One region of the Rossellomorea sp. LJF3 genome, then DNA from elsewhere that is predicted to be linked to it. Evidence: a T-box and tRNA genes for the amino acid it is inferred to sense, from the RefSeq annotation. Region 1 holds a T-box; the other holds one or more tRNA genes.
The links. A T-box is a leader RNA that pairs with one kind of tRNA and senses whether it is charged. The one in region 1 lies ahead of trpS (tryptophan--tRNA ligase), so its partner is inferred to be a tRNA-Trp.

Region 1 (4,944 bases):
CTGGGATACTGGCAGTGGATACAATCGGATACACCGTTCCAATCAGAAAAAGCAGGCTCATACCAAGACAGGAACAACTGGTGTATGAAATGGTCGAAAGTCATGAAACGGTACAGTATTCCATCGAGCCGGATAGTAAAAGGGAGGATGCGTATCACATTCTTTCCCCGAATCCTTATATGATGAGCGGGCTGACGAGGAAGGAAAGACAATTGAAGCAGCTGTTATTCATGGCCCTTGATCAACTTCACAGTTCAAACAACACGGCGGAGATCCGCTATTGGTACACCGAATGGGCACCGGAGCGCTACCGCACCATACAGGAAATGGACTTCGAAGACATATGGCAGATGCTATATGAAGAAACCCAGTACGGCTGGTCGGACAAGCACCTCACCCTCTGTGAGAATTTGATAAAGGGACAACCATTTTTCGAAAAACTATGGGAAGTGGAGAACCGTCCTAAGGTAAATTGATCATTCGCAGTAAACCTTGAGTCCGGAGTGGGCTTGAGGTTTTTTTGTATGCAGGTGGGAATAAATCAAAAGAAAAGACCAGAAACCGCGCAAGCAGTATCTGGTCTTCCTTATTATTTCCTCTTTCTCTCTTTTCGTCCCAAGCCCATGGCCTTTTCCATCTTCTTCAGCATTTTGTTTGCTGCGAAGTTTGCCTTTTCTGCACCGCGATCAAGAATTTCATCCAATTCCTCTGAGTCGATCAACTCATAGTAGCGGTCCTGTACCGGCTTGATGGCGCCTATGACCATCTGTGCCAGGTCGCTTTTAAAGTCCCCGTATCCTTTTCCTTCATATTTCTGTTGTATTTCTTCTATAGAAGTACCTTCAAGGATCGAATAGATCGAAAGGAGGTTAGACACCCCGGGCTTGTTTTCTTTATCGTATTTCACGATGCCATCTGAATCGGTCACGGCACTTTTGATTTTCTTCTCGATCTGTTTTGGATCGTCAAGGAGTGTAATGAACGCTTTCTGATTCGAATCGGATTTACTCATCTTCTTCAACGGGTCCTGAAGGGACATTACACGGGCACCGACTTTGGGGATTCTTACTTCAGGCACAGTAAAGATATCATTGTATTTATTGTTGAACCGTTCTGCCAGGTTCCTGGTCAGTTCCAGATGCTGCTTCTGATCCTCCCCGACTGGAACAAGATCTGTTCCATATAACAGGATGTCAGCCGCCATAAGCGGTGGATACGTTAATAATCCCGCTGAAACGGCTTCTTTGCCATGAGATTTATCTTTGAATTGGGTCATTCTTTCAAGCTCGCCGATGTAGGTGACACACTGCAAGATCCAGCCAGCCTGTGCGTGTGCAGGAACTTCCGATTGAATGAATAATGTGGATTTCTCCGGATCGATGCCACAGGCGATATACAGGGCTGCAAGACTGCGGATGTTTTTACGCAACTCCATTTTATCCTGAGCCACCGTGATCGCGTGCTGGTCAACCACACAGAAATAACAATTATACTCTTCCTGGAGCTCGGTGAATTGCTTCATTGCGCCGATGTAATTACCGAGGGTGATCGTCCCACTCGGCTGTATGCCACTAAATATTGTCTTCATTTCATTTCCTCCTAATTTTATACAAAATAAAAACCCACCCGTCCTATAAAAAATAGGGACGAATGGGATGATTTCCGCGGTGCCACCCTAAGTGCCCGTTAGAGCCAGCTTAGTCCATGACGTGCATGGAACCTCTTTAACGTAAGGTCATCCCGTTACGTGCTACTCCATTTCACACATAAAGCTCCGAAGTCCATTCCTTTTCAAATGAATACTTGTTCGCACCAACCACAAGCTCTCTTTTAATCACCCTGAAAAGTACTCCTCTTCATCCATGCTTATACTTTCATTCATATGTAGATATTATATGAGAAAAAAAAGGTGAATTCAAGTGTACAGAAGGTAGGTCATGATAATCGAAAGGACGAGTGTCAGTCCTCCGGTCAGTAAAAAGGATTTCGTAATGGAGTAGGAACGTTGTGCTCCATATTCTTCGTGTGCTTCTTTCATCTCATCCAGGTCATCGAACTGGGAAATATACTTTCCCTGTTTCGTGCTGTTGCGAAACCTTTTAAGTGCATACACGATCCCGTTGAAAAATCCTTTTTCAAAAATATAAAGGAGGGCACCGATACTGATATAGGCAATCCCTATTACAAACAAACTGTCTATTATAGAAAGAAGCAGATCTTTTTCCTGCAGTGAAGCGACTACCACGGCAATGATAAATATAAGAAAGGTAAGTACGTTGAACAATTTCATTCGTTTCATAATGCTCCTTAAGATGTTTTTAACCAAAGTATACATGAAGGAAGAAGAATAATTCAATCCTCATTCATATATATACAATTCTTTCAAAAGTGTATAAGGAAAGACGACAGACATCCATGCAGGGCGTACATACGAACGGTATCTGATTTCTAATTATTATAGAAATATAAATAAGTATTAATTCTATTATTTATATTTAGTCTGATGTTTTAATATTTATAATAGAAGGGGAGCGTCAGATGATGGGGAATCATCGATATTGTAAAGTAGTTTCATCCAGAAGAAATTTACGTTTGTAACATTTGTAATGGGACAAACTCTCTAAAATGTTTAGAAAAAACGTTGATATACCGGGGTTTTAACAACAATATACCTACTAATCTGATAATTTACCAAAAAAACTGTTAAATTCATATTGCAATAATTTCTCTATCATGTATAATAAGTAACAAATCTTCTGAAAATTAGAAGATAAATAAATATGAGATTTACGAGGAGGTCAATTTCAAGATGAAGAAAAAGTTTTCATTCTTGCTGGTTCTTCTTCTGGCTCTAAGTACTTTCTTGGCTGCATGTGGCGGCGACAAGAAGACTGAAGGCAATGAAGAAGGATCAGGTGCAGGCGGTTCTGACGAAAAGAAAGAACAGGTACTTAATCTTATCGAGAGTTCTGAGATCCCATCAATGGACTCTACACTGGCTACGGATTCTGTTTCATTCAACGTAATGAACAACGTATTTGAAGGTCTTTACCGTTTAGGTGAAAATGACGAGCCTGTACTTGGTATGGCTGCAGAAGAGCCAAAAGTAAGTGAAGATGGCAAAACTTACACGTTCAAGATCCGTGATGCGAAATGGTCCAACGGAGATCCCGTTACGGCTAATGACTTCGTTTACGCTTGGCAAAAAGCTTTAAACCCTGATACTGGTGCAGAATATGCGTACATCATGTACGATATCAAAAACGCTGCTAAAGTAAATGCTGGTGAAGTTCCAGTTGAAGAATTAGGTGTTAAAGCGACTGATGACCAAACTTTAGAAGTACAGCTTGAAACTCCAGTACCATATTTCAAAGCTCTACTTTCTTTCGCAACATTCTATCCTCAAAACCAAAAATTCGTGGAAGAGCAAGCTGACAAGTTCGGTCTTGAAGCTGACACGGTTGTGTATAACGGTCCATTCACACTTTCTGAGTGGAAGCATGAGCAAAGCTTCAAACTTTCTAAAAATGACGGTTACTGGGATGCAGAAAACGTGAAGTTGAAAGAAGTTAACTTCAACATCGTTAAAGATACTGCTACTGGTGTTAACCTTTATGAAACAAACAAAGCGGATATCGCTGGTCTTTCAGCTGAATTCGTTGATAAGTACAAATCAGATGAAAACTTCAAAACAAGAGCTGAAACGTCTGTATTCTTCCTTCGTTTGAACCAAGGTAATGAAGTGTTGAAAAACGTTAACGCTCGTAAAGCAATCGATTCAGCCTATGACAAGCAAGGTATGGTTGACGTACTTCTTAATAACGGTTCGATCCCTGCGTACTACTTAGTACCAAAAGATTTCGTAACTGGTCCTGACGGAACTGAATACCGTGAAGCGGTAGGCGATTTCGGTGGATTCGACGCTAAGAAGGCTGCAGATTACTGGGCTAAGGCTAAAGAAGAGTTAGGTAAAGATTCTATTGAATTAGAACTATTAAACTATGACTCTGACAGCTCTAAGAAAATCGGTGAATTCTTAAAAGAACAACTTGAACAAAACCTTGAAGGATTAACTGTTAAAATCAAAGCTCAACCATTCAAGCAAAAGCTTGAATTAGAATCAAAAGGTCAATATGACTTCTCATTCGCTGGTTGGGGTCCTGACTATCCAGATCCGATGACTTTCGTTGACATGTTCGTGACTGACGGTGCTCATAACCAAATGGGTTACTCAAATCCTGAATATGACAAGAAAATCGAGCAAGCTAAAGGTGAACTTCTTGACGATTTAGATGCACGTTGGCAAGCAATGGTTGACGCAGAAAAGATCCTGTTTGACGATCAAGCGATCAGCCCAATGTACCAAGCTGGTGTTTCTTATCTAGAGCGTCCATATGTTAAGAATGTACTACGCCATTCATTTGGTGCAGATAATTCATACAAATGGGCTTCAATTGAGTAAGTATTAACTCAGTAGACACACCTTTAAAGGGAGAGCGTATGCATGAGCATATGCTCTCCTTTTCCAGTGAATGTCGATAATTATCAAAAAAGTAAAAATACATTGAAAATTTGTCGAAAATAGCTATAATTAAAAATGTAGAAAAAATAAGATAAAAAAGGGGGGCTAAAGAATGGTCAGATATACAATTCAACGTATCGTCTATATGATCATCACTTTGCTTATCATTGCAACCGCCACTTTCTTTCTGATGAAGCTCCTGCCTGGATCTCCACTGCAAAACACAGAAAGGCTGTCTCCGGAACAACAACAAATCATCCTGGATAAATACGGTCTCAACGACCCGCTGCCAGAGCAATATATCAACTATATGGTTGGACTGGCTAAAGGGGATTTGGGTTTGTCCTTCCAATATGATAATCGCCCGGTTACTCAAATTCTTGGCACTCGTATTGGGCCTTCCTCACTTTTAGGATTTCAAG
Region 2 (4,944 bases), 250 kb from region 1:
GCAGCGTCCTTTAACTCATCAATCGTTTTAGGAGGCTCCGTGATGCCTGCTTTTTCGAATAAATCTTTGTTGTAAACAAATCCATACCCTTCCAAGTTAACAGGCATACCATAAAGCTTGCCGTCCTCATCCGTCATCGGAACTTTCCCGATCGGAAGGACATGCTCAACCCAAGGCTCGCCAGAAAGATCCGCAAGCTTCTCTTTCCAAAGCTCTAATTCTTTGAATCCACCATTGTTGAAAATATCCGGCTCTTCCCCTGAAGCAAATTTCGCTTTAAGTGCAGCACCGTAATCGGCACCTCCACCAACGGTTTCAAGCTTGATCTTAATGTTCGGATGCTCCGCTTCGAATTCTTTGATCATTTCCTGCAGCTGATCGGCAATTTCAACCTTGAACTGGAAGAAATTCAGTGTCACGACATCATCACCTGAACCGGAATCCCCGCCTGAGCTGCTTGTTTTGTCTTTAGAAGAACAACCTGCAATAATTCCAAATACTAAAACCAAAGACATACAAAGTAATAAAATACGTTTCATAAATGGATTGACCTCCCTGATATAAAATATTTTATATAAATTTCTGTATCAATGATAGACCATCTCGACAGAAACTTTATATCTACTTGATCGAGCCTGAAGCAATTCCTTTGATGATATGCTTCTGTAAAAACAGGAAGAAGATGATGATCGGTGTAATCCCGAGAACCAACGCTGCAAGTCCCATATCCCACTGCTTCGTATATTGTGCAAAGAACGAGCTGGCTGCAAGGGGGATTGTACGCAGTTCCGCATCCTGTAACACAAGGAGTGGAAGCAGGTAATCATTCCAGATCCACAATGTGTTCAAAATGATTACAGTCACCGTAATCGGCTTCAGTAATGGGAATACGATTCTCCAAAACACGCCAAACTGACTGCAGCCGTCTATCATCGCTGATTCCTCGATTTCAATCGGGACGGTTTTCACAAATCCGTGATATAAGAAGAGGGACAGTGGCACTCCGAACCCAAAGTACATGAGAATGAGACCAGGAATGCTATTTGTCAGTCCCAACGTGCCCCCAACCTTCATCAAGGGGATCATCACCGTCTGGAACGGGATCACCATGGCGGATACAAAGATGACAAATAGGATCTTACTGAACTTCCCTGGTGTACGAACCATTTTCCATGCTGCCATAGAACTGATGATCACCAAACCGATGTTACTGAACACCGTTATGACGAGCGAATTCCAGAAAGCCCGTGGAAAATTGATGACTTCCCACACTTTTGCATAGTTGGAAAACATAAATTCCTCCGGCCATGCTGCCGCATCAATCAAAATCGCAGCAAATGGTTTCACCGAGTTGACCAGTACGAAGTAGAAAGGGATAAGGAAGATGAGTCCGATTACAATCCCGATGATTTCTAATACAAATGTTCTCTTCGTATAACGATTGCCCATTATGCCTCAACCTCCTTCTTCTTCGTCACCATCACCTGAACCGTCGTAAATACAGCCACTACCACAAAGAACAGAATCGACTTCGCCGTCCCAAGTCCATAACGGTTATTCTGGAAAGCTTCCTGATAAATATTGATCGCCACGGATTGTGTAGAATTGAACGGCCCACCGCCTGTTAAGGAGATATTCAGATCGAATATCTTAAAGGCCATTGAAATCGTCAGGAAGAAACAAATCGTGAATGCAGGTAGTATTAACGGAATGATGATTTTTGTGAGGAGGGTCCAACTCGATGCACCATCTATCTTCGCTGCTTCAAGAAGTGAATTGTCCACCCCTTGCAATGCCGCTACATAAATGACCATCATATACCCCGAAATCTGCCATGCAAATACGATGACAATACCCCAGAAAGCCGTCTTCTCATCACCAAGCCATGGCATCTTAAAGAATCCGATATCCGTCATATTACCAAGTGACGCGAATCCCTTAACAAAGATGAACTGCCAGATGAACCCGAGTAACAACCCCCCGATGACGTTGGGGATAAAGAATACAGTCCTCAGGATATTGCGCGTCTTCAATGCGGCATTCAACAACAGGGCAAATCCGAATCCTATCAAGTTACTGATGATCACTGCCGCAAACATAAACTTCGTCGTGAACATGAATGAATTGAAAAACGTCTTATCATCCGTGAAGATCTTCTTGTAGTTATCGAACCCAACCCACTCAACAACCGAACTTACTCCATTCCATGAGGTGAAGGAATAATACACACCCATCAAGAACGGAAGAATCTGAATCACTAAGAAAAATAAAAGCGCCGGTCCAACAAAGGCAGCGTACGTCAGCAAGCTCTTATACTTGAACTTCTTCTTCGTCACTGCCTTCATTTGTACTTCTGGGCTCACTGGTCCAGTCTGAATCTTTGGTTCCACCCGTATCACCACCCTAACTGTGTAATCGCTTTCTTACATTATAATGGTAGCGCTTTCTTTAATAGGGGGACTCAATTGACTAAGAAGGTGAAAAATTTTGACTAGATGGGTTTTGTTTTGGTGGGTGGTGGGTAAATAAAAAGGTTGTGAATTATGAGTAGAGGTTAGTCTTGCATATGATTAAGTGGTACATGAAAATAAAATGCTGGAATTTCAACATTAAAAAAGACCTCCTCATAAAGAGAAAGTCTGTCGTATGTAAGTTGGAGCGGGTGAAGGGAATCGAACCCTCATCATCAGCTTGGAAGGCTGAGGTTTTACCACTAAACTACACCCGCGATGTGGTACCGGTGGCCGGGATCGAACCGGCACTCCAGAGGAACACGATTTTGAGTCGTGCGCGTCTGCCAATTCCGCCACACCGGCATTACATTTGGAGGCGGCAACCGGATTTGAACCGGTGATCAGGGTTTTGCAGACCCATGCCTTACCACTTGGCTATGCCGCCTTAATATTGGAGCGGAAGACGGGATTCGAACCCGCGACCCCCACCTTGGCAAGGTGGTGTTCTACCACTGAACTACTTCCGCACTACTGGGCTAGCTGGATTCGAACCAACGCATGTCGCAGTCAAAGTGCGATGCCTTACCGCTTGGCTATAGCCCACTGATAGTATATGTCACGGAAATAAAAATGTGACTTTTATGGGGCGACTGATGGGAATCGAACCCACGAATGCCTGAACCACAATCAGGTGCGTTAACCACTTCGCCACAATCGCCATGTTAAAATTGGCAGGGGTAGTAGGAATCGAACCCACACCAAAGGTTTTGGAGACCTTCGTTCTACCTTTAAACTATACCCCTATGAAATATATTAGTTTTTACAAAACCTTGATGCTATTCGCTTTGAAGCATAGTACTTCTCTCGCGTATAGTTTAAGGAGGATTATTTTACTCCGCTGACGCTTCGTAAAAAATCTTGGTGGAGGGGGGCAGATTCGAACTGCCGAACCCGAAGGAGCGGATTTACAGTCCGCCGCGTTTAGCCACTTCGCTACCCCTCCAGCTAAATCACTTGACTGGTGCCGGCAAGAGGACTTGAACCCCCAACCTACTGATTACAAGTCAGTTGCTCTACCAGTTGAGCTACACCGGCATCAAGTAAATAAATGGTGGCTCAGGACGGAATCGAACCGCCGACACATGGATTTTCAGTCCATTGCTCTACCAACTGAGCTACTGAGCCGTATTTAGTATGCATCCTACAATATGAATGTTGTAGTCCATCGTCCAGCTCTCAGGAAGCTGAATCAAGTAGTTGCTCGAGCTGTACGCTGATGTTTACTCGGGTGAAGCTTATTCACCGTGCTCTACCAACTGAGCTACTGAGCTAAATAGTTTTCGGCTTCCGCTAAGCTTCGAATCTCTTCGTCAGCTCACTCAGTCACATCCTCACGTATGTAAAATACGCTCCGGTGTTCCTTCGATCGCTTCCTCGACCTTCTCGCTTATCGAAACCCTTTTCCTTTTCAAGAAACAATACTCCAAGAAAAAATGGCGGTCCGGACGGGACTCGAACCCGCGACCTCCTGCGTGACAGGCAGGCATTCTAACCAACTGAACTACCGGACCAAAGTTTTTTCGCGCTAGCGAAAATAACTATCCTTGCGTCACTCATAAAAGATCAAAGTTAATCTTTTACTAATAACATGCAAAAATGGTATTGCGGGGACAGGATTTGAACCTGCGACCTTCGGGTTATGAGCCCGACGAGCTACCGAACTGCTCCACCCCGCGACGATATAAGTTACACATAATAATTAAGGAAGATTATTTTACTCCGCTTACGCTTCGTAAAAAATCATGGTGGAGGATGACGGGATCGAACCGCCGACCCTCTGCTTGTAAGGCAGATGCTCTCCCAGCTGAGCTAATCCTCCACTATGTAAATGAATTCTTCTTGAAAGAAAATGGTGACCCATACGGGATTCGAACCCGTGTTACCGCCGTGAAAGGGCGGTGTCTTAACCGCTTGACCAATGGGCCTTATTGAAAATATGATGGCGGAGAGCAAGGGATTTGAACCCTTGAGACAGCGTTAACCGTCTACACGATTTCCAATCGTGCTCCTTCGGCCACTCGGACAGCTCTCCATATATTGGCTCCGCAGGCAAGATTCGAACTTGCGACCGATCGGTTAACAGCCGATAGCTCTACCACTGAGCTACTGCGGAACGATATGCCTGGCGACGTCCTACTCTCACAGGGGGAGATCCCCCAACTACCATCGGCGCTGAAGAGCTTAACTTCCGTGTTCGGCATGGGAACGGGTGTGACCTCTTCGCCATAGTCACCAGACTATGTATTGTCTCTTTTTTAAGGACAAGTACTATTATATCGTGTAGATCATTTTTTTCAAGGATTATTTTATATTTTCATATAAATTTTATTCCTTCAAAACTAGATAAAGGATTGATGTCAAGAAAGCCGAATATCGACCAATTGTTGTTCATATAAATATGACTCTTTGTGGTTAAGTCCTCGATCGATTA

Region 2: it has a tRNA-Trp gene. The T-box ahead of trpS (tryptophan--tRNA ligase) is inferred to sense a tRNA for this amino acid. The anticodon was not compared.

Annotation. Positions count from the first base shown of each region.
Region 1 covers NZ_JBANLY010000002.1:30,415-35,358, reverse strand. The annotation lists gene V8G47_RS02660 (YjbA family protein) at 1-476, shown strand, start outside; gene trpS (tryptophan--tRNA ligase) at 590-1,588, opposite strand; T-box leader at 1,640-1,872, opposite strand; gene V8G47_RS02650 (DUF3899 domain-containing protein) at 1,916-2,299, opposite strand; gene V8G47_RS02645 (peptide ABC transporter substrate-binding protein) at 2,810-4,462, shown strand; gene opp3b (oligopeptide ABC transporter permease) at 4,635-4,944, shown strand, end outside.
Region 2 covers NZ_JBANLY010000002.1:281,229-286,172, forward strand. The annotation lists gene V8G47_RS03865 (ABC transporter substrate-binding protein) at 1-539, opposite strand, end outside; gene V8G47_RS03870 (carbohydrate ABC transporter permease) at 622-1,449, opposite strand; gene V8G47_RS03875 (carbohydrate ABC transporter permease) at 1,449-2,345, opposite strand; tRNA gene V8G47_RS03880 (tRNA-Gly) at 2,655-2,728, opposite strand; tRNA gene V8G47_RS03885 (tRNA-Leu) at 2,733-2,816, opposite strand; tRNA gene V8G47_RS03890 (tRNA-Cys) at 2,825-2,898, opposite strand; tRNA gene V8G47_RS03895 (tRNA-Gly) at 2,906-2,980, opposite strand; tRNA gene V8G47_RS03900 (tRNA-Gln) at 2,985-3,056, opposite strand; tRNA gene V8G47_RS03905 (tRNA-His) at 3,096-3,171, opposite strand; tRNA gene V8G47_RS03910 (tRNA-Trp) at 3,183-3,256, opposite strand; tRNA gene V8G47_RS03915 (tRNA-Tyr) at 3,373-3,456, opposite strand; tRNA gene V8G47_RS03920 (tRNA-Thr) at 3,473-3,548, opposite strand; tRNA gene V8G47_RS03925 (tRNA-Phe) at 3,563-3,638, opposite strand; tRNA gene V8G47_RS03930 (tRNA-Asp) at 3,948-4,024, opposite strand; tRNA gene V8G47_RS03935 (tRNA-Met) at 4,116-4,189, opposite strand; tRNA gene V8G47_RS03940 (tRNA-Val) at 4,257-4,332, opposite strand; tRNA gene V8G47_RS03945 (tRNA-Glu) at 4,364-4,438, opposite strand; tRNA gene V8G47_RS03950 (tRNA-Ser) at 4,454-4,545, opposite strand; tRNA gene V8G47_RS03955 (tRNA-Asn) at 4,552-4,626, opposite strand; rRNA gene rrf (5S ribosomal RNA) at 4,634-4,750, opposite strand.